Regions from separate parts of the Halopseudomonas sp. L-58 genome, predicted to be linked through region 2. Evidence: predicted binding sites of a transcription regulator. Region 2 holds the regulator's gene; each other region holds the start of a gene.
What was found. Region 2 encodes FliA, which starts transcription of late flagellar genes. Its sites were predicted from a motif close to CTAAAGTTTNNNNNNNNNNNGCCGNTAA; they were not measured.

Region 1: the regulator FliA is predicted to act here: its motif matches at 1,573-1,600, upstream of AC13EY_RS02920 (flagellar protein MotY).
Region 3: the regulator FliA is predicted to act here: its motif matches at 2,159-2,186, upstream of AC13EY_RS15195 (methyl-accepting chemotaxis protein).

The regions. Positions count from the first base shown of each region.
Region 1 covers NZ_JBSXON010000034.1:30,876-38,497, forward strand. Annotated here, with positions in the region: gene AC13EY_RS02915 (argininosuccinate synthase) at 1-515, opposite strand, end outside; gene AC13EY_RS02920 (flagellar protein MotY) at 668-1,516, opposite strand; gene pyrC (dihydroorotase) at 1,772-2,806, shown strand; gene rnt (ribonuclease T) at 2,877-3,512, shown strand; gene AC13EY_RS02935 (TAXI family TRAP transporter solute-binding subunit) at 3,726-4,697, shown strand; gene AC13EY_RS02940 (TRAP transporter permease) at 4,887-7,469, shown strand; gene AC13EY_RS02945 (universal stress protein) at 7,474-7,622, shown strand, end outside.
Region 2 covers NZ_JBSXON010000028.1:39,234-46,855, reverse strand. Annotated here, with positions in the region: gene AC13EY_RS01800 (tetratricopeptide repeat protein) at 1-1,159, opposite strand, end outside; gene flhA (flagellar biosynthesis protein FlhA) at 1,450-3,576, shown strand; gene flhF (flagellar biosynthesis GTPase FlhF) at 3,645-5,012, shown strand; gene fleN (flagellar synthesis regulator FleN) at 5,045-5,872, shown strand; gene AC13EY_RS01780 (RNA polymerase sigma factor FliA) at 5,869-6,606, shown strand; gene AC13EY_RS01775 (chemotaxis response regulator CheY) at 6,828-7,205, shown strand; gene AC13EY_RS01770 (protein phosphatase CheZ) at 7,233-7,622, shown strand, end outside.
Region 3 covers NZ_JBSXON010000077.1:742-8,363, forward strand. Annotated here, with positions in the region: gene AC13EY_RS15195 (methyl-accepting chemotaxis protein) at 1-2,012, opposite strand, end outside; gene AC13EY_RS15200 (cyclase family protein) at 2,251-3,270, opposite strand; gene AC13EY_RS15205 (undecaprenyl-diphosphate phosphatase) at 3,449-4,246, shown strand; gene AC13EY_RS15210 (cupin domain-containing protein) at 4,223-4,906, opposite strand; gene AC13EY_RS15215 (putative bifunctional diguanylate cyclase/phosphodiesterase) at 4,899-7,163, opposite strand; gene desA (delta-9 fatty acid desaturase DesA) at 7,313-7,622, shown strand, end outside.

The DNA of each region.
Region 1 (7,622 bases), on a different contig from region 2:
CCATGGCGCTCGATCGGAATGCCGTGTTTCTCGGCATAATCCATCAATTTTTCGCGGGACAGCAGATCCCATTCGCGCCAGGGAGCAATCACTTTCACGCCAGGCTTGAGCGCGTAGGCACCCAGCTCGAAACGAACCTGATCGTTGCCTTTGCCGGTAGCGCCGTGGGAGATGGCGTCACCACCGGTTTCGTTGGCAATTTCGATAAGCCGCTTGGCAATCAGCGGACGGGCGATAGAGGTACCCAGCAGGTACTCGCCTTCATAGACGGTGTTGGCACGGAACATCGGGAACACGAAGTCGCGGACAAACTCTTCACGCAGGTCGTCGATGTAGATTTCCTTTACGCCCATGGCCTGAGCCTTGGCGCGTGCAGGTTCCACTTCCTCACCCTGACCGAGGTCGGCGGTGAAGGTGACCACTTCGCAGTTGTAGGTTTCCTGCAGCCATTTGAGGATGACCGAGGTATCCAGACCGCCGGAATAGGCCAGGACGACTTTGTTGACTTCTGCCATTACATGCTCCCTTAAGCAAGACTGAACCGCCACCCCGTAGGGAATGGACGAAAGCGACTATTCTAGCGCCAGAGCAGCAGGATTCACAGGGGAGAGGTCTTCGACTTTCGGGTCTTGTGCCGATTGAGCAAAACAGTTCCAAGGGCTGCGCGTCAGTCGTGCTGCAGCCGCACCATTACCCGGCGATTGGCTGCACGACCTTCGGCGGTGCGATTACTGGCGACCGGATAGCTGTCGCCATGAAAACGCATTGTAAACAGGTTTTCGTCAACGCCCTGCTCGGTCAGGTAGTCCCGCACGGCAAGTGCGCGCTGGCGCGACAGTTCCCGGTTGTCCAGGCGGTTGCCCTGATTATCCGAGTGGCCGTCGAGAATGATACCACTGAGGCTTTCATCGGCATTTATGTACTGCAGGATGGCGTCGAGCCTGGTTTTGGCGTCGGCGCTCAGATTGCTGCCTCCGGCACCAAAGCTGATGATGCTCTGGGCTGCCTGCGACGCACTGATCGGCAGCAGGCCGCTGATGCACTGTTGAAAGTCCAGCCGCGCCTTTTGATAGCCCACACTGGAAATCACCACCCTGACTGGATCGCCCCCTACCTGGCTGCCACGCATGATGGTTGGCTGCAGGCCCGAGGCCAGTCCGGCGAGCATGCGGTCAGCCTGCTCATAGGGCGCCATCATGGTATAGGTACCTGCGCCTACCACAATTTGCCCGACCGACTGGGCGGCCGTTCCCGGGCGCCAGGGGGGCGGATCGTTGAATACCTGGGCCGGGCCGGGGCGCATCGGGTTATCCCAGGCTGTCAATTCGAATTGCGGATGCTCTCCGGCACGCCGCACAAAGCTCGCCTCACCGTATCCTGCGACTGACTGAGTCAATCGGCAGGCAAACTGATCCCCTTCGACCTGCCATTGCACGTCTTCCATGCGGGTCTGAAAGGTCATTGCCTCGGCAGAAAACGTTAGCGCTGCCAGAACGACCAGAGGGATTCGTGTCACACGGTTCTCCGATTGCCGCCCCCTGAAAACCGGGGCGCCTGCTTCTATTGCCTGTGTCATCGGCGCGTGCGGGAAAAACTTTATCCTGCAAATCAAAAAAATGCCGGGCGTCACCTCAATCGGGATTCTGGCCCTGCACGGCGCACCCATAGCGACTGATCTGCCGGCTAACCTTGCGCACAGGCGCCCTCGGAGTGTCAAAGCCGGGTTGATTGGGTTAGCATTGCGCCATTGATCTGGACTGGAACCCCACGCATGACCGACCGCCTGACGCTTATTCGCCCGGACGACTGGCATATTCACCTGCGCGATGGCGCAGTACTGCAGCACACCGTACCGGATGCAGCTCGCGCCTTCGGCCGCGCCATCATCATGCCGAACCTGGTACCCCCGGTACGTGACGCTGAGGAAGCCGCCGGGTACCGCGAACGCATTTTGGCTGCACGCCCGGCCGGCTCCCGTTTTGAACCGCTAATGGTCCTCTACCTGACCGACAAAACCTCCCCGGAGATTGTGCGTCAGGCGCACGCCAGTGGTCTGGTGGTTGCCGCCAAGCTTTATCCGGCCGGTGCCACGACGAACTCGCAGTCTGGCGTTACCGCGCTGGAGAACATCTATCCGGCGCTGGAAGCAATGGCCGAGGTCGGCATGCTGCTGCTGGTACATGGTGAGGTCACCCATGCCGAGGTCGACATTTTTGACCGTGAGAAAGCCTTTATCGACCAGCAGCTTGTCAAACTGGTGGACCGCTTCCCGGCCCTGCGTGTGGTGTTCGAGCACATTACCACCGCTGATGCGGTGAGCTTTGTCAATCAGGCTCCAGCCAACGTTGGCGCAACCATTACTGCGCACCACCTGCTGTTTAACCGCAACCACATGCTGGTTGGCGGCATCCGTCCGCACCTGTTCTGCCTGCCGGTACTCAAGCGTCAGACTCACCAGCGGGCGCTGTGTGATGCAGTCGTATCCGGCTCCAGCAAATTCTTCCTCGGCACCGATTCGGCTCCCCATGCCCGCCATGCCAAGGAAGCCGCCTGTGGCTGTGCCGGATGCTATACCGCTCACGCGGCCATTGAGCTGTATGCAGAGGCCTTCGATGAACTCGGTGCCCTGGAGAAACTGGAAGGTTTTGCCAGCCTCCACGGCCCCGATTTTTACGGTCTGCCACGCAACACCGACACCATCAGCCTGGAACGCGACAGCTGGACCGTGGCCGATCAGTTGCCCTTCGGCGATCAGTGCATTGTTCCACTGCGTGCCGGCGAACAGATTCGCTGGCGCCTGGTCTGACCTTCCACATCGACACAGCAAAGGATATTTCGTGAGCGAGTTCGACTTCGAAGGCGAAGAACAGGACGTCTTGCCAAGCGGCAAGACCAAATCCCCTCTGGCCTATCGTTTCCGGGGCTTTCTCCCGGTCGTCATTGATGTTGAAACCGGCGGTTTCAATGCAGCGACCGATGCGCTTCTGGAAATCGCAGCCACCACCATCAACATGGATGAAGAAGGGATGGTCTACCCGGACCACACGACCTTCTTTCGTGTCGAGCCCTTCGAGGGTGCCAACATTGAACAGGCGGCACTGGAGTTTACCGGCATCAAGCTGGACCACCCGCTGCGCCAGGCAGTAAGCGAAGAGCATGCACTGACCGAGATCTTCAAGCACATCCGAAAGGCCGTTAAATCTGCCGGCTGCAAGCGGGCCGTTCTGGTTGGGCACAACGCTTTCTTCGATCTGGGCTTTCTCAACGCCGCAGTCGAGCGCACACAGATCAAGCGTAATCCGTTTCATCCGTTCTCCTGTTTCGATACTGCGACGCTGGGCGGCCTGGCTTACGGTCAGACAGTGCTGGCGAAAGCCTGCAGCGCTGCCGGTATCGACTTCGACGGCCGCGAGGCCCATTCGGCGCGATATGACACCGAGAAGACAGCAGACCTGTTTTGCACCATTGTCAATCGCTGGCGCGAGATGGGTGGCTGGCCACCCGTAGAGTAATCCGCACGTAAAACCCGGCTTCAGGCCGGGTTTTCGTTTCCCCATCAGGGTTGCCCGACCGCGGCGCTGCGGTTATGGTCCTAATGGATTTCAAATCATCCACTACACTGAACAGGTGAATGTGTTCGGCCCTGTTACAGGATCGGGCCTCGCACGCTGGCGGGCTGCTGTCTTGCAGTCGCCACAGACAATCAGAAAAAGGAGCTACATCACATGATGCGCAAATCCCTTGCCCTGCTGTTCTCAGCCACAATCGGATACGCTTCACTGGGTGCAACAACCGCGGCAGCCGAAACCTTTGTCACCATCGGTACCGGTGGTCAGACCGGTGTTTATTACGTGGTCGGTCAATCGGTCTGCCGCCTGCTCAACCGCAATTCAGCCGAACACGGCATTCGTTGCAACGCTCCCTCCAGTGGTGGTTCGGTCGCCAACGTCAACGCTATCCGTGGCGGCGAGATGAACATGGGCGTGGTGCAATCGGACATTCAGTACAAATCCTATGAAGGCATTCAGAGCTTTGAATCCGAAGGCCCCTTCAGTGACATGCGTGCCCTGTTCGCCCTGCATGGTGAGCCGCTCACTATCGTAGCCCGCAACGACGCCAACATCGCCGGCGTTAAGGACCTCAAGGGCAAGCGCGTCAACATCGGCAATCCGGGCTCAGGTCAGCGCGATACCATGGACGTTGTTATGCAGGCGCTGAGCTGGACAGTTGACGACTTTGCCCTGGCCTCTGCGCTTGATGCAGCCGAGCAGGCCGCTGCGCTGGGTGACAACAACATCGACGCCATGGTGTATGTCGTCGGTCATCCGAACGGCTCCATTCAGGAGGCCACCACCACTGTCGACGCCAACCTGGTATCGGTATCCGGACCGGAAATCGATCAGTTGATCAGCGAGCGCCCCTACTACGCCAAGGCGATCATTCCGGGCGGCCTGTATCGTGGCAATGACGCCGACACAGAGACCTTCGGCGTGCGTGCAACGCTGGTAGCCTCCACAGCTACCGATGACGAGACTGTCTACCATACAGTGAAGGCGGTATTCGAGAACATCGACCGCTTCAAGCGCCTGCACCCGGCTTTTGCCACCCTGAAGGAAGAGGAAATGATCAAGAACGGCCTCTCGGCACCGCTGCACGAAGGCGCCATCCGCTACTACAAGGAACGCGGCTGGATGTAACACCAAACGGGCCATCCTCAGGGGTGGCCCGGTTGTTTTCGGTTACCCGATTTACCTTGCTGCCGCCATTTCGGCAGCCCCGGACGCGGGTCCACGAGATCTCGTTCCTATCGCGGCGCCCACAGGCATGCTGCACCGGCAGGACAACTGCCGCACCATAATCAAAATGCACAGGAGAAGCGCGCAGCCATGAGCCAACCAAGCGACGCCACCGACCTCAACACTGAACTGGAAGATCTGGTCGCCACCAGTGATACCGGTGCCCGCAAGCCCACCGGCCTGGCCAAAAATCTGCTGATGGGCATTGCAGCGATATGGTCGCTGTTTCAGCTGTGGATCGCCTCGCCGCTTCCTTTTCTGGTCGGCTTTGGTGTATTCAACAGTACCGAGGCGCGCTCGATACACCTGGCTTTTGCGGTGTTTCTCGGCTTTATGGCCTACCCCGCGTTCAAACGCTCGCCGCGAGAGTATGTGCCGGCTATTGACTGGATTCTGGCGCTGATCGCCGCTTTCTGCGCCGCGTATCTTTATCTGTTTTATGCCGAGCTGGCAGAGCGCCCCGGCAGGCCGACAACCCAGGATGTCGTGGTTGCCGTGACGGGGCTGATCCTGCTGCTCGAAGCTACGCGAAGAGCGCTCGGCCCGCCGCTGATGATCGTTGCGCTGGTCTTCATCATCTATTCGGTGGCCGGCCCCTATATGCCCGGCATCCTCGCACACCGTGGCGTCAGCCTGGAAGCGCTGACCAACCACCAGTGGCTCACCGCACAGGGCGTATTCGGCATTGCATTGGGCGTATCGACCAGCTTCGTCTTCCTGTTCGTGCTGTTTGGTTCACTGCTCGATAAGGCCGGCGCCGGCAACTACTTCATCAAGGTTGCCTTCTCGCTGCTGGGGCATTACCGAGGCGGACCGGCTAAAGCTGCTGTGGTCGCCTCCGGCATGACCGGCCTGATCTCGGGCTCCTCTATCGCCAATACCGTTACCACCGGCACCTTCACCATCCCGATGATGAAACGGGTCGGGTTCTCGGCGGAAAAAGCCGGCGCGGTTGAGGTTGCCTCCTCGGTCAACGGCCAGATCATGCCCCCGGTGATGGGTGCTGCCGCATTCCTGATGGTCGAGTACGTCGGCATTTCCTATGTCGACGTCATCAAGCATGCCTTTTTGCCGGCGCTGATTTCCTATATCGCACTGATTTATATCGTTCATCTGGAAGCGGTCAAGGCCGGTATGCAGGGCCTGCAGAGCAGCAATCCACCCCGTCCGCTGCTGCGCAAGATCATTGGTTTTCTCACCGGCCTGCTGCTGTTGATGGCACTGTCGTTCGCGGTCTATTACGGCCTGGGCTGGCTTAAGCCGGCGCTGGGAGACGCCGCCGGCTGGGTGATAGCTGGTGCCCTTGCCATCGTTTATATCGGGCTGCTGAAGATCGGTTCACGCTACCCGGAACTGGAGCTGGATGACCCCAACTCCCCGGTGGTTCACCTGCCGCAGACCCGTCCGACGGTGATGTCCGGGTTGCATTTCATCCTGCCGGTGATCGTGCTGATCTGGTGCCTGATGGTTGAGCACCTCTCCCCCGGGTTGTCGGCATTTTGGGCAACGATCCTGATGATCGTGATCATGCTCACCCAACGCCCGCTGATGGCGGCGTTTCGTGGAGATGGCGATACCGGCAGCGCGCTACGTCAAGGCTTTGAAGAGCTCTGGCAGGGGCTGGTAGCCGGTGCGCGCAACATGATTGGTATCGGCATCGCCACCGCGACCGCTGGGATTATCGTCGGTGCGGTCTCGCAAACCGGTGTTGGTCTGGTGCTGGCAGACCTGGTTGAGATCCTGTCGATGGGCAATCTGATGCTGATGTTGCTGCTGACCGCGGTACTCAGTCTGATCCTTGGCATGGGCCTGCCGACTACCGCCAACTACATTGTGGTGTCTGCCCTGCTGGCACCGGTGATCGTCACGCTAGGACAGGAAAGCGGCCTGCTGGTGCCCCTGATCGCAGTCCATCTGTTCGTGTTCTATTTCGGCATCATGGCTGATGTGACGCCGCCCGTTGGCCTGGCGTCGTTTGCCGCCGCGGCGGTATCGGGTGGTGATCCAATCCGCACCGGCTTCCAGGCCTTCTATTACAGCCTGCGCACAGCCGCACTGCCGTTCCTGTTCATCTTCAACACTGATCTGCTACTGATCGACGTGGACCTGCTGCACGGCATCATCATTTTCGTGGTGGCCACCATCGCGATGCTGATCTTCGCAGCGGCCACCCAGGGCTGGCTGGTCGTCAAGAGCCGCTGGTATGAAAGCCTGCTGTTGCTGCTGATCGCCTTCACCCTGTTCCGTCCGGGCTTCTGGATGGATATCGTTCATGACCCCTATCGTTCAATTCCGCCCGCCCAGCTGGAGCAATCCCTTGAGCGACTTGATAAGGGCAGCAACCTGCGTGTTCAGGTCGCCGGGGCGGATGACATCGGCCAGCCACGTACCTTTTTTGTGCTGGTCCCGGTTCCCGAAGGTGCCAATGGCGCTGAACGCCTGAACAAACTGGGCTTGCTACTGATGGAAGATGGCGACCGGACAATCGTTGATATGGTGACCTACGGCAGTCCTGCAGCGGATCTGGGCTTCGAGTTTGATCAGGAGATCGTCGAAATTCTGGCTCCGGTAGATCGTTGGGCCAAGGAATGGATGTGGATTCCGGCCGTTGGGGTATTCCTGCTGGTGTTCGGACTGCAATGGCGTCGGCGCCCCGCCGGCGCCCATGCGTAAGGAAATGATCATGTACGACAAGATACTGTTGCCCATCGACCTCAACCACAAGCAATCATGGGAAAAGGCGCTGCCAACCGCTCTGAATCTGTGCCAGACCTATCAGGCATCCTTGCACATCGTGACCGTTGTTCCCGACTTCGGCATGCCTCT
Region 2 (7,622 bases):
AGCGGCTGTTGATACGCTGTTGCAGGGCGCTGCGCGCACTGGTCAGCTGGTCGTTGCTGAGTTGGCCAGAGAGCTGTTCGACGTAGCGTCGGCCGCGGGACTCTCCGTTCACCAGCGCCAGACTTAGCCAGAAGTATGCCTGCTCCAGATCTTGCGGGCCGCCATTACCCTGCATGTAATCAAGCCCCAGACGGTATTGCGCTTCGGCTGACCCAAGCTCTGCAGCCTCGGTTAGCCAGCGGCGGGCAGACGCGGTGTCTGGGTGGTTGCGAGCCAGCTGAAGTATTGAAGGTATGTGCTCAGCCAGGGCGGCCCGGCGCAGTTGATCCTCGGCCTTGTCCGGGCTGATGGCGGTTCCGGTTCCGTTCAGATACGCCCGGGCCAACTGATAGCGGGCTTCGGGTTGGCCGCTGTCGGCTGCCTTTTTCAACCAGCTGAAGGCGTCCCTGTCGGCTTCGCTGCTGTTTTGCCGCTGCAGTAGATCAGCCAGCAGCAGCTGGCCCGCAGTATTGCCCTGTTCGGCAGAGTCGCGGGCCCAGCGCAGTGCCGTGTCGCCTTGCCCGGTGCTGTCGGCAATACTTGCCAGGTGATGCTGGGCCTTGGCGTCGCCTGCCTCGGCTGCGCCGCGGCAGGCATTGCCAGCCTGGCTGTAGTTGCGGATGGCAAACAGCAGGTAGCAGGTTTCCTGCTGGTCCGTGGTTGGGCTGCTTCTGGACGGTGTGCTTGCGGGCTGCGGTACCCGGGATGCAAACGCGTCCACCTGGTTTGGGCAGGAAAACTGATAGCCGGCACGCAGTCTCCGCAAGTTGTCGCGGGTCGGTTGCTCGGCGGCGTAGCGTTGGCCGATGGCCTCGCAGCGGCTGTCTCGTTCTTCTTCGACCAGTGGAATGTAGTCTGAGTAGACCGGATCGTCGGCGTGGGCGTTCAGGTAGCGGGTGAGGGGATCGATGTACGGTTGCGCGAACAGCGCTTCGACGTCGGCATGACGCTGCCGGGCAGCCGGGTCGCTGGTCAGTCTGGAGGCCAGGTCGGCCAGGCGTTGGCTCTGGGTTCTGATTATTTCACCGGAACGGCTCAGCAGGCTGTCGGGTTCAGACAGGGTTTGGCATCCGCTGAGGGCGATGCTCAGTCCAAGTAGCAGAGCGATAGGCGCGCGCATGATACCTCTCGGGTTGCGACCAGCCGGCGAGTATCGGGCTGTAGTGGCAGTGGATGGCAGTGTTCGGTGCTGACGAATCTGCCGGGTCAGTCATCTGGCCATCCTTTGCCGTTACAGCGTCAGGCAGTTTATCAGAAGGTTTGCCGGGACGAAGCAGAACTCGAGTACAGGCGAACAGCCATTGGTAGACCTGTGCCGGGCCTGCGGGTTGCTAAAGTGGAACGCTTCTTGCGTAGTCCCGGGTACAACGCAATCTGCGTCAAATATTTGATCTGGGGACTTTTTCGCCAATGGCTGTCGATCGCGCGCAACTGATGGGAAATATGCGGACCAATCTGGCCGGCTTGCGCCACGGCAGTCTGGGTATCCCGATTCTGCTGCTGGTGATGCTCGGCATGATGATGCTGCCGATCCCGCCATTTCTGCTCGACGTACTGTTTACCTTCAATATTGCGTTGTCGCTGGTCGTATTGCTGGTGTGCGCCTACGCGCTGCGGCCGCTGGATTTTGCCGTTTTCCCGACCATCTTGCTGGTCTCGACCTTATTGCGTCTGGCGCTCAACGTGGCCTCGACCCGTGTAGTGCTGCTGTATGGCCACGAGGGTGGGGATGCGGCCGGTAAGGTAATCCAGGCCTTCGGTGAGGTGGTGATTGGCGGTAACTACGTCGTTGGTCTGGTGGTGTTCGCGATCCTGATGATCATCAACTTCGTGGTTGTCACCAAGGGCGCAGGCCGAATTTCCGAGGTGAGTGCGCGCTTTACCCTGGATGCCATGCCGGGCAAGCAGATGGCAATCGATGCCGATCTCAACTCCGGTCTGATCGATCAGGATCAGGCCAAGGCGCGTCGTCAGGAAGTGGCCCAGGAGGCCGAGTTCTACGGTTCCATGGACGGTGCCAGCAAATTCGTGCGCGGTGACGCCGTCGCCGGCCTGCTGATTCTGTTCATCAACGTGATTGGTGGTCTGGCTATCGGCATGGCGCAGCACGGGCTGCCGTTTGCCGAGGCCGGTCGCATCTATGTGCTGCTGACCATCGGTGATGGCCTGGTTGCCCAGATCCCGTCGCTGCTGCTTTCGACTGCTGCGGCGATCATGGTGACCCGGGTTTCCTCCTCGGAAGACATGGGGGCGCAGGTTCAGCGTCAAATGTTTGCTTCACCCAAGGCGCTGGCGGTGGCTGCGGCCATCCTGATCGTCATGGGGCTTATCCCTGGTATGCCGCACTTCTCTTTTCTCAGTCTCGGTGCGATTGCGGCGGCGGGCGCCTACCTCATCGCCAAGCGTCAGCAGGCCAAGGAGGAGGAAAAGGTGCAGGAAGAGCGTCAGCAGGCCCAGCTGCCGGCCGTTCAGGCGCCGGAGGCCCGTGAGCTTGGCTGGGATGATGTGACCCCGGTTGACATGGTCGGGCTTGAAGTCGGTTATCGGCTCATCCCGCTGGTTGATCGCAATCAGGGTGGGCAACTGCTGGCGCGGATCAAGGGCGTTCGCAAGAAACTTTCGCAGGATCTGGGCTTTCTGATGCCTTCGGTACATATCCGCGACAACCTCGATCTGGCGCCCAATGCCTACCGCCTGACGCTCATGGGCGTGGGTGTGGCCGAGGCCGAGATTTACCCCGACCGTGAGCTGGCGATCAACCCGGGTCAGGTTTTTGGCGAGATCAAGGGTGTGCCCGGCAAGGATCCGGCGTTTGGTCTGGACGCAGTCTGGATTGAGCCTAACCAGAAGGATCAGGCGCAGTCACTCGGCTATACCGTGGTTGACGCCAGCACCGTGGTTGCCACCCATATCAACCAGATTCTCTACAAGCACGCCCACGAGCTGATTGGTCACGAGGAAGTGCAGCAGCTCATGCAGGTGCTGGCCAAGGCCTCGCCGAAGCTGGCCGAGGAGCTGGTGCCGGGGCTGATCTCCCTGTCCAACCTGCTCAAGGTGCTGCAGGGGCTGCTGCAGGAACAGGTGCCGGTTCGTGACATCAGGACCATCGCCGAGGCCATCGCCAACAACTCGAACAAGAGTCAAGATACCGGCGCGCTGATCGGCGCTGTGCGTGTCGCGTTGTCGCGCTCAATCGTGCAAAGCATTGTGGGGCTTGACTCTCAGCTGCCTGTGATCACGCTGGAGCCAAGGTTGGAACAGATGTTGCTACAGAGTATGCAGAAGGCCGGTCAGGGCGCCGACGACGGTATGTTGCTGGAGCCTGGCATGGCCGAGAAGCTGCAGCGCTCACTGTCTGATGCCGTGCAACGGCAGGAAGTGCAGGGCAAGCCGGCAGTACTGCTGGTAGCGGGGCCGATCCGAATGATGATGGCCAAGTTTGTACGCTACGCAGCCCCGGGCGCCCATGTACTGTCCTACCAGGAAATTCCGGACAGCAAGCAGGTCACCATCATTGCGACGGTTGGCCAGAACTGAACTGCAGCACTCTGAATGAATGACAGCAACCGCCAGCGGGCGGTGCCAGAAAAGCGACGAGGTCAGCCATGAAAGTCAAACGTTTCTTTGCCGCAGACATGCGCCAGGCGATGAAGCTGGTTCGCGATGAGCTGGGCGCTGATGCGTCGATCATCGCCAATCGCCGGGTGGCCGGTGGCGTTGAGCTGACCGCTGCGCTGGACTACGAGGCGCCCCGTCTGACGGCACCGACACCGGGTCTGGATGCTGAATTGAAAAAGACCCAGGAGCGCATCGTTGCCGCGCGCGCCGAGCTGGAGGTGGGCGAGATGGCCTCCCACGATCAGCCGCTGGTCAATCGTCAGCTGTTTGGTGACAGCATGCGCCACGCGGCTCGCCAGGGTTCTGTGGAGGCCCGTGATCTGCTGGATCGGCTGATTCAGGAGCCGGTTGAGCCGGCGGCGCCGGCTGCAGCCAGCCGGCCTGCTGCGGAGCGCTCGCCGGCGGCAGCGGCCGTTGAAGATGCCAGCCTCAGCGCCATGCGCGCCGAACTGGCCGGGCTGCGGGAAATGCTGGAGTCTCAGCTGGGGGGGCTGGCCTGGGGGCAGCTCAATCAGCACAAGCCGAAACAGGCCGGTCTCTGGCGCCGTCTGACCCAGATGGGCTTGCCGGCCGAGGTCAGTCAGGATCTGCTGCGTCAGGTTTCTGACGTGAGTGATCCACGTCAGGCCTGGCGCATGCTGCTGGCCTATCTGGCGCATCGTGTGCCGGTGCTGCGCGAAGAGCCGCTCGATGCCGGCGGCGTGATCGCGCTAGTCGGCCCCACCGGTGCCGGCAAAACGACTACGCTGGGCAAGCTCGCTGCGCGTTACGTGCTCAAGCACGGCAGTCAGCACGTTGCTCTGGTCACCATGGATACCTATCGTATCGGCGCGCACGAACAGTTGCGCACCCTGGGCCGCATTCTCAATGTGCCGGTCAAGGTGGTAGATGAACAGCAGGATCTCAATGACGTGCTGGCCGATTTCGCCGGCAAGCGCCTGGTTCTGATTGATACCGCCGGTCTGCAGGCCAACGATCCCTACCTGCGCGGCCAGCTCGACACCCTGGCCAGTCAGGGGCGTCGGGTACGCAATCTGCTGGTGCTGCCGGCGACCAGCCAGCACCGAGTCATGAAAGCGGCCTACCATACTTACAAGGTGTGCGGTCTGTCGGGCTGCATTCTGACGAAAGTGGACGAGGCCGCAACGCTCGGTGAGTCGCTGGGGCTGGCGATGGAGCAGGGTTTGCCGGTAGCCTATCTGGCAGATGGCCAGCGCATTCCCGACGATATCAGTCGTGCCGTTGGGCATCAGCTGGTGAGTCGTGCAGTTAGTATGGCTGGTAATGATGCGCCGGCAGATCAGACCATGGCCGACGTATTTGCCGGTATGATGAACAGCCAGCGGGCCAGTTAAGCAATTTCACAGGATTAAGGTAATCAGCGCAGATGGGCAGCAAACATCCGGTTCAGGTAATCGCGGTCACCGGGGGCAAGGGTGGCATCGGCAAGACCAACGTGTCGGTGAATCTCAGCCTTGCTCTGGCGGAGATGGGACGGCGCGTTGTGCTGCTCGACGCTGACCTTGGTCTCGCCAACGTTGACGTGCTGCTGGGGCTCAAGCCAAAGGCAACGCTGGCCGACGTGCTGGAGGGCAAGTGCGATCTGCGTGACGTTCTGGTCACCGGCCCCGGCGGCGTTCGTATTGTGCCGGCCGCCTCGGGGGCCGCCAACATGGTGAGCCTCAACCACCAGCAGCATGCCGGCCTGATTCAGGCGTTCAGCGAGATCGGTGACAATATCGACGTGCTGATCGTCGATACGGCGGCCGGCATTGGTGATTCGGTAGTCAGCTTCGTGCGGGCGGCGCAGGAGGTGCTCGTCGTGGTATGTGACGAGCCAACGTCGATTACCGATGCCTACGCCCTGATCAAGCTGCTCAACCGTGATTACGGGATGACCCGATTCCGCGTGCTGGCGAATATGGTCGGCACGCCGCAGGAGGGCCGCATGGTGTTTGCTAAGCTCGCCAAGGTGACGGATCGATTTCTTGACGTTGCACTTCAGTATGTCGGAGCCGTTCCGTTTGATGAGGCGGTGCGCAAGTCAGTGCAAAAGCAGCGCGCGGTGTTTGAAGCTTTTCCGCGCAGCAAGGCCTCGCTGGCAATTCGCGCCATTGCACAGAAAGTTGATGCCTGGCCGCTGCCGGCCAACCCGCGAGGACACCTGGAGTTCTTCGTCGAACGTCTGGTGCAACCGACTGGGTCTGGCCTATGACAGCACAGGCTGGCGGATTGAGCATGTATACACGAGCACAGAGTTCTCGCGGTGAGCAGGATCGACTCGTCGAGCAGTATGCGCCGCTGGTAAAGCGAATTGCCTACCACCTGCTGGGGCGGCTGCCGTCCAGTGTGCAGGTGGAGGATCTAATGCAAGCCGGTATGATCGGGCTGCTGGAAGCCTCCCGCAATTTCGACTTCGGCAAGGGCGCCTGTTTCGAAACCTATGCCGGCATCCGCATTCGCGGTGCGATGCTGGACGAGGTGCGCAAGGGCGACTGGGCGCCACGCTCGGTACACCGCAATACGCGGATGGTCAGTGATGCGATGCGCGCGGTCGAGGCGCGGCTCGGGCGTGACGCCAAGGATCACGAAGTTGCCGCCGAGCTGGAGATGAGCCTGGAAGAGTACTATACGATTCTCAGTGATACCGCCGGCAGCAAGTTGTTCAGCTTTGATGATCTGCTTGAGTCGGGTGCGCCGGCAGATGTGCAGGGCGGCGAGGAACCGGCGTCCGGGCTGCAGGATGAGCGTTTCAGAGCGGCTTTGATCGCGGCAATCGACACGTTGCCCGAGCGCGAGCGACTGCTGCTGTCGCTTTATTACGATGAGGAGCTTAACCTCAAGGAGATCGGCGCCGTGCTGGGTGTCAGTGAATCCAGGGTCAGTCAGTTGCACAGTCAATGTGCTGCTAGGTTGCGCTCGAAGCTGATGAGCTGGCGAAATGATTGATTTTGTCGTCAACATCCGGACAATGCTCGGATTGCTCGACAGGTAGTGGCTTCGGGCCGGACGTCCAGGTGGCGTTTTCGAGGGTGCATCCGATCAGCCTGCTGGCTTCCAGCTGATTGATCAGAGCTTCTTTTGCGGCTTGATTGGTTATTTGCGATGGGTTTTTGGGGTGCAGGCCTGCACATTCCCTGGTTTGTACGGAGGTCGACTTGGACAAGAATATGAAAATTCTCATCGTTGATGATTTTTCGACGATGAGGCGCATCATCAAGAACCTGTTGCGCGACCTTGGGTTTACCAACACAGCCGAAGCCGATGACGGCAACACCGCGTTGCCGATGCTGCAGAGCGGCAGTTTCGATTTTCTGGTGACTGACTGGAACATGCCCGGCATGAGCGGCATTGACCTGTTACGCGCTGTGCGGGCCGACGAGCGGCTCAAGCACCTGCCGGTGCTGATGGTAACGGCCGAGGCCAAGCGAGATCAGATCATTGAAGCCGCGCAGGCGGGCGTCAATGGCTATGTGGTCAAGCCGTTTACGGCTCAGGCCTTGAAAGAAAAGATCGAAAAAATCTTTGAGCGAGTTCAGGCTAAATAATAATCAACCGGGGTACAGGTTATGGCTTTGAGTAAGGATCCCGGCCAGGCGACCGCTCAGGAATTCGAGCATTCGCTGAAGGACAATGCGCACCAGCTGGTTGGTCACCTTGAGAGCGGCAACTTCGGTGAAGCGTTGCTGGTCATTCATGCCATCAATCAGGCACGCGACCGTGGTCTTTATCACGAGGTGGGGCAGCTCACCCGCGCGTTGCACAATGCCATCGTCAATTTTCAGATCGACACGACCCACGCGCTGGGTGGTGACAACGATACTTCCAAGATATCCGATGCCTCTGACCGGCTGGACTATGTGGTTCAGCTGACCGACAAGGCGGCCAACCGGACCATGGATCTGGTCGAGGCCAGCGTGCCCAAGGTCGCTGATCTGGGGCAGCAGGCGAACGCCCTCAAGTCA
Region 3 (7,622 bases), on a different contig from region 2:
CCGGCCTGACGACCGTGTTCCTTGCTGTTGGTGTCCATCACCGAGATCACCTCGAACAGCTCCTCGACGGTCTGGTACAGCAAGTCGTTGTCATCCGACGCGCTGGCCGCCTGTTGCAGCTGCAGGTCTACATCAGCAACACCGCGCTCCATCACCACCACGGTTTCCCGGGTTGCATCGCGGATGCTGGTAATCCCCTGGCTGATCTCGTCGGCGGCCTTGGCGGTTCGAGCTGCCAGCGCCCTGACCTCGTCCGCCACCACCGCAAAACCACGCCCATGCTCGCCCGCACGGGCGGCCTCAATAGCGGCGTTGAGCGCCAGCAGATTGGTCTGGCTGGTAATGTCGGTAATCAGTGAAACCATGCCGACGATCTCGCCGGTGCGGCTGTCCAGCACCTGCACGCTGGCCGCCGAGCTTTCGACGATGTCGCGAATCTTGCGGGTGCCGCTGGTGACGGTGTCCAGCCGCGCCCGGGCCGCTTCAACCACGCTGGCCATATTGGCCTTCATCTGCGCCGCAGTTTCCGACGCCGCGTTGACCGTCTGCAGTTGCGCCTCGATCATGCCCAGCATCTGCTGGATATTGCTGGTCACTTCCTCTGCGGTATCGCTGGCCTGCTGATTGCGCCCCAGCATCTGCTCGCTGTTCTGCAAGGCGTGGCGACTGGCCTGCTTGACCCGTCCGACGATGGTATCGAGGTTATCGATAAAGCTGTTGATCCAGCGCCCCAGCTCACCGGTTTCATCCGGCACCAGGCGGCTGGTGTCCATGCGCTGACTGAGATTGCCTTCGCCTTCGGCAATATTGCGGATGATTTCAGTCATGCGGCCCAGCCGACGCGCCAGCTTGTTCGTGGCACTGTGCCAAAACCACAGGCCCGCCAGGCCCAGCACGCCAACGTGAGCGGCCAGCGCTGGCCAGCCATCCAGACCGATCAGATCGAAACCCAGCTGGGCAACAAAGACCAGTGCGGCAAGAACCCAGAAATCCTTCATCAGATTGTAGCTGAGCGAACGGTACCGGTAGACCTCTTCCAGGTCTGCTTCGCACATCATGCCCCAGCGGTCGGGCGAGCCTGGCAGACTGAAGGTCACACCCTTGCCGATTACCGGAATGTGACGATAGTCGGAGTAACCGGGGTATTTGACGTAGGTGTTCTCGCCCTTGCGAATGGTTTCGCGCACACCCGGGTGCAGCTCGCCGGTGGCCGGATCGGTAAAGCGCACCTCGAACTCGGTATGCTCGCGCACGCTGACCGTGCCCCACGCCGTCCGGATACCATTTTTGAGGTTGTCGCCGTGGCTGAAGGTGTTGTCTTCAAAGCGCGAGCGAGACAACGCACGGCCCGGCTCAATCGAGGGACTGAAGCGTGACTCGACCATGAAGATGTAGTTGTCACCCGACTCCTGATAGATATGTCCGGCCTCACGCTGGATCAGATCACCCAGCACATCGTTGGGTACCCGTGCACAGAGGCAACCAAGCGCCTCGCCGTTCGGACCGTGCAATGGCAAATAGAACATCAGGGTGACGGCATCGTGGAAGCTGGAAGTGGAGGGCCCCACCTTGAGGGTTCGCTGATCGACATACGGCCCGTGCAAAAAACGATGCTGCAGCCCCGCCCGCACCGCCTGGGCATCAAGCTGCAAGTCGCTGAGCTGACCGGCGCTGCTGGCCAACACGGTACCGTCGGCGCCGAGCAGCAGCAGCTCTGAGGCATCCGGCAGCTTGCTGCGCAGTTTACGCAACTGTGCCTCGCTCGCCTCGGCACCGCCGTCGCTCAGCTGCTGACCAATGCCCTGCAGCCCGGCCCACTGGTTCTCGCACCATTGCTGCAACAACCGCACCCTTGTTGCGGCAAGACTGTCGAAAATGGACTCAAGCTGGCCGTAACGGTTGCGGTTGACCCGGCAGGCCCAGCCCATGGCGAGTTTACCGGCTGGCCCGAACCACGGGAGCCACCGCCGCTCCGACACTGACAGGTTCATTTGGTCGCTTTTCAGGCTCATGGTGGCAATCTCCAGCTTCAGTCGAACCAGGCCCGAAGCAATATTCACACCATAAAGCATGGCACCGCGTCATCATGCAGCTCGCGTATGAGCACGATGACTGCACCGCCATCAGATGCGCACCACGACAAAGCAGCATTCGCCCCTTAATTGCGCGCGCGCACCAATATCGAGCACTACCTGTCCGAATGGTCGGGTTTTCGCGAGATTGTCCGGCCGGCTCCGCGTGTTACGAGCACTAGACCAGTGCAACCGGCGAAACCGGCGATCCCACCGCGCCCGGCAAGCGCAACGGCGGCGCCGTCAACATGAACCGGTTGCGGCCACCGGTTCGCAGATGTTGCGCCAGCTCGGTCAGGTACCAGAGTTCGCCCAAATGCACCCCCAGCTTGAACAGGCAATGCTCATGCAGCGGCAAGGCAGCACAACAGCCCTGCCCCTCTCTCGCCGGATAGGCCTCAACCGCGTAGTTGTCGGCAATCAACACGCTCAGGCCGCTATCGGTAATCCACTGCAGCAGCGCCGGATCGCGGCCATCCAGCACCGCGCAGCTGGATGCCAGCCGCGCCGCGTCGGGCTGGCGGTCCATCTCCAGAATCACGTCGGCGAACCCGGTATACAGACAAACCATGTCCCCCGGCTCCACCACCACGCCGTCTGCCTGCATGATTTGCTGCAGCCGCGCATAGTCGACCAGCACCCGCTCCCGACCGCAGTGCCGCTCCAGGTCAATCAGCACAGCGCGACCACTCACCGCCGTCTCGGCCATCTTCTCGATGCCCAGCCGGGTGGCGTTTACGCCCTCCAGCCCGTCCTCGTGACCGGAAGGCCCGCAAATATGCTCGCCCGCCTTCCAGCCGTTGTAGTAAAGCGGCTCGGCCACCCCGTCACCGTCGGCGTCGAACAAACCGCCCACGTGCGAGAGCGCATCCCACTGGGTTGAATACTGAGTAAACAGCAATACCGCATCGTCGCTGACCACGTCGGTAAAACTCGGATTCAGGCGCTGCAGCTCGAAGTTGTAGTTGAGCTTGTCGGCACGCCCGGCGGTAAAGCGTCTGGGCGGGTGCCGCAGGCGGTTGAGGGCATTACCGCCGGGATAGTCCAGCGGCAGGCTGAGGCAGAAGCTGCGCCCCTCGCGAACTTCTGCAACGCCCTGCAGCACCTTCTCGGGGGTCAGCAGATTGAGACGGCCAAGCTCGTCGTCCGGACCAAAATCGCCCCAGTTGGAGCCCTCGGGTCGATGTTGCCAACGCATGTGATTCTCCTTGTTGTAGTGCGTCATCCGACAATGACATGACAACCGCGCGGTGAACCATTGTCTGCCACACGAATCAGTACCGGTGTTGGCAGCGCATAATCGCAACGAGGGTCGCGCCAGCACCGTCCGGCGTGCTTTACTTGCGCCTTTTCAACTAGCGGAGCACAGGCTGACGATGGAGTGGCTGCAGGTTTTCATTCTGGCAATAGTTCAGGGCATCACCGAATTTCTGCCGGTATCAAGCTCGGCCCACCTGATTCTGGTGCCGGTGCTGACCGACTGGCCCGATCAGGGGCTGGCCTTTGACGTTGCCCTGCATCTGGGCAGCCTGTCCGCCGTGCTGATCTACTTCCGCCGCGACATCCTCGGCATGACTGTCAGCTGGGGCCGCTCACTGACCACCCGCCAGCTGGATGACGACGCAAGACTGGCCTGGGCGGTGATCCTCGGTACCATTCCCGTAGGGCTGGCCGGGCTGCTGCTCAAAGACACGATCGAGACCGTGCTGCGCTCGCCCATCTATCTGTCGATCGGCCTGATTGCCTTCGGCCTGCTGCTGGGCTGGGCCGACTGGCGCCACCGCGGCAGCCGCAGCGAGCACCAGATGACCTGGAAGGATGTGCTGTTCATCGGCTGCGCGCAGGCGCTGGCGCTGTTTCCCGGCACCTCGCGCTCCGGCATCACCATGACCGCCGCGCTGATGCTGGGCCTGAGCCGCGAAGCCTCGGCGCGCTTCTCGTTCCTGCTGTCGATTCCGGTGATCGTACTGGCCTGCGGGCTGGAAACCATCGAGCTGATCGAAAGCAAGGTGGCCGTCGACTGGCTGCACATGGCGGCCGGTGTGCTGCTGTCCGGTATCAGCGCCTACCTGTGCATCCACTACTTCCTGGCGTTCATCAAGCGGATCGGCATGCAGCCCTTTGTGATCTACCGCATTGTGCTGGGCGTGCTACTGCTCTGGGTCTTCCTGTAACCCGCGCAACGCGCCGAACTTGAGCAACAGCCGGCTCGGTTCGGCGGCGCGAAGCCCCAGCTCGCCCAGGCGGGTATCTCGCAACCAGCTGAACGCGCGGTGAGTCTGCCCCGCCTCGGCGAGACCGCCGCTGACCACCAGCAGCTCACCCGCCGGGTCACCCTGCCAGCGCAGCTCCGCCCCGGCCCGGCAATCCAGCAGCCAGGTACGCTCGCAGCCGTGCTGGTGCAGCAAGCTGCCGCTGACACCAGCACAAAAGGTCACCGAGTTCGCGCTGTCAGCGGTCAGACGCACGGTTGCCTGATCGTCCTCGGCGAACTGATTGAGCTTGACGAAAATCAGGCAGCCCGGCTGCGAAAACGGCGCATGCTCTGACCCCGCCGGGCTACGCAGATAGCTGCCGGCAGGATAATCACCCGACTGATCGCTGAACACGCCCTCCAGCACCAGAATCTCTTCTCCGGCCGGATGCCGATGAACCGGGAAACGTGCACCCGGCAGATATTCCACCAGACTGGTTACCTGTCCGCTCTCCGGCGCCTCACGCTCCAGCTGCCAGCGCCTGATCGGCGCTTGCGGCGCCGCCTGCCAGTGCTGATCCTGCGGGCCGACCCGACAGGGCAGTCGACGGTCCATGCGCAGCGGCTGAAATTCAGTCATGGCCAGGCTCTCCCAACAGCTTCTCGATTTCGTCGGCCGGTAACGGACGGTTGAACAGGTAACCCTGCCCCATATCGCAGCCGAGACCGCTCAACAGGGCTTCCTGCTCCCCGGTTTCCACACCCTCGGCAATCACTTTCAGCTGCAGGCTCTTGCCGAGCGCGATGATGGCACGCGCCATCGCGCTGTCACTGTCACTGCCCGGCAGGTCGGAGACAAAGCCGCGGTCAATTTTCAACTTGTTGACCGGCATGCGCTTGAGCCGCAGCAACGACGAGTAGCCGGTGCCAAAATCATCGATTGCCAGGCCGACACCCAACTCCGACAGCCGATCCAGCAGCTGAACGCCCGCTGCGTTAAAGTGCATGACCTCGTCTTCGGTTACCTCCAGCTCAAGACACTCGGCAGGCAGTCCATAGCGTCTGAGCACCGTCGACACACTACCAAACACATCACCGCGCTCCATCCAGTAGCCGGACATGTTGACCGCAACGGCCTTCAACGGATAGCCCGCATCAATCCAGCACCGCAACTGTCGGCAGGCCTCATTGAGCACGTACTCATCAATATCGCTCATCAGACCGGCGTTGCGCGCGACCGGCAGAAACTCGTTGGGAGCTACCAGCCCCTGGGTTGGATGTTGCCAGCGTACCAGCGCTTCGAGGCTGACAAAGCAGTCACTGCGCAGGTCCTTCTGCAGCTGGTAATACACACGCAGTTGGTTGTATCTGATCGCTTCGTGCAGGTCGGTTTCCAGACTCAGGCGGCGACGCGCCAATTCGGTCAGCTCCTGGGTGTAGAAGGCATAACCGTTGCGCCCCCGCTGCTTGGCCAGCGACATGGCAGAGTCGGCATTTTTCAGCAGCTCTGCTCCATCCCGACCATCCTGCGGAAACAGCGCCAGACCGATACTGGCGCTCATGTGTAGCAGCTGGCCCGACAACTCGAACGGCTTCTGCAGCAGGCGCAGGATGCGCTCGGCCAGCTTGCCCATCTGGCTTGCCGAGACATCGCGCTCAAGCAGCAGGGCAAACTCGTCGCTGCTGAGCCGGGCCAGCGTGTCGCTCTCCTCGCATACCTGCAGCACCCGCTGGGCGACCAGCTGCAGTAGTTGGTCACCAGCGCTGTGACCGAGGCTATCGTTGACACCCTTGAAGCGATCCAGATCAATAAACAGCAGACCCAGCTCTCCTTTCGTTCGCCTCGAGCGGGCAATGGCGGTGCTCAGACGTTCGTTCAGCAACAGCCGGTTGGGCAGCTTGGTCAGCGGATCGTGGTGCGCCAAATAATCGATTTCCTGCTGATTGCGCTTGATCACGCTCATATCCGCGAACACCGCCACATAATGACTCAACTCGCCACGGTGGTCCTTCACGCTGATGATGTTCTGCCATTGCGGATAGATTTCGCCGTTCTTGCGCCGATTCCAGACTTCCCCGGACCAGCGCCCGGTGGCATGCAATTGCTGCCAGAGCTGACGATAAAAGGTGCGATCATGCCGGCCGGAGGCAAGCATGCGCGGCTGCCGGCCAATCACCTCGGAGGGTTCGTAGCCGGTGATCTTGCAGAAAGCATTGTTGACATCCAGGATGGTCTGGTCGACGTCACAGATCAGCATCCCCTCACTGGTGCAGTCGAACATCACACCGGCCTGGCGCAGGCGCTGCTCACGGTCAACCTGCTCGGTAACATCACGCAGCATGCCCACCAGCCGCACGGCGCGACCGCTTTCGTCGCGCACTGCCTTGCCGCCGACCTGAATCCAGCGGTTACCATCCTGCCGGCTAATCCGATAGCTGACATCCAGGCGCTCGGAGTCCCCTCGCAGATGACGCACCAGCTCCCGGCGGGCCAGGTCGCGGTCCTCGGGATACAGCAACTCCAGCCAGTCCGGGAGCAAGGCGCCCTGCTGGGCAAGTCCGAGAATTTCCCGACCGCGCAACGAGACATACATTTCGCCACTGGCGATATCCCAGTCCCAGAGACCATCGTTGCCCCCTATCAGGGCAAGATTGAAGCGCTCCTGACTGCGTCTGAGCGCCTCTTCATGCTGGCGCCGACGACGCAGGTGGTAACGCACGAGAAAATACAGCCCAATACCGGTCACCAGCACAAAGGCCGTACCCTTGATGCTCTGCAACCGCGTCTGCAGCGCGGGATCAACCAACTGAAGAAGGCTGTCGCTGAACAGAATCCAGGCCGTGGCCATGACGACATAGGACAGGGCCACCGTCAGGGCGCCAGCGCTGGATCTCATACCGGTTTTCCGGAGCAGTTCATCAACATTCGGAAACTATAGCAGGTGGTGCGGAGCGACCCGCGGTCATGTTCATCACACATCGGTTGGTCCATAATCACCGGGAAACGGGCTTTTGCCCGCGTATTCTAACGAGGTAAAGCAGATTTATGTGGTACAACGGCATTCTCAACTGGTCAGCTTGGCAACTGCTGGCGGCCACTCTGGTCCTGACCCACATCACCATCGTCAGCGTCACAGTCTACCTGCATCGCTATTCCGCGCACCGCTCGCTGGAACTGCACCCGGCGCTCAAGCATTTTTTCCGTTTCTGGTTGTGGCTGACAACCAGCATGAACACCCGCGAATGGACCGCCATTCACCGCAAGCACCACGCCAAGTGCGAAACACCCGACGACCCGCACAGCCCGGTACACAAGGGGCTTTTGACCGTGCTGCGCAAGGGCGCCGAGCTGTACA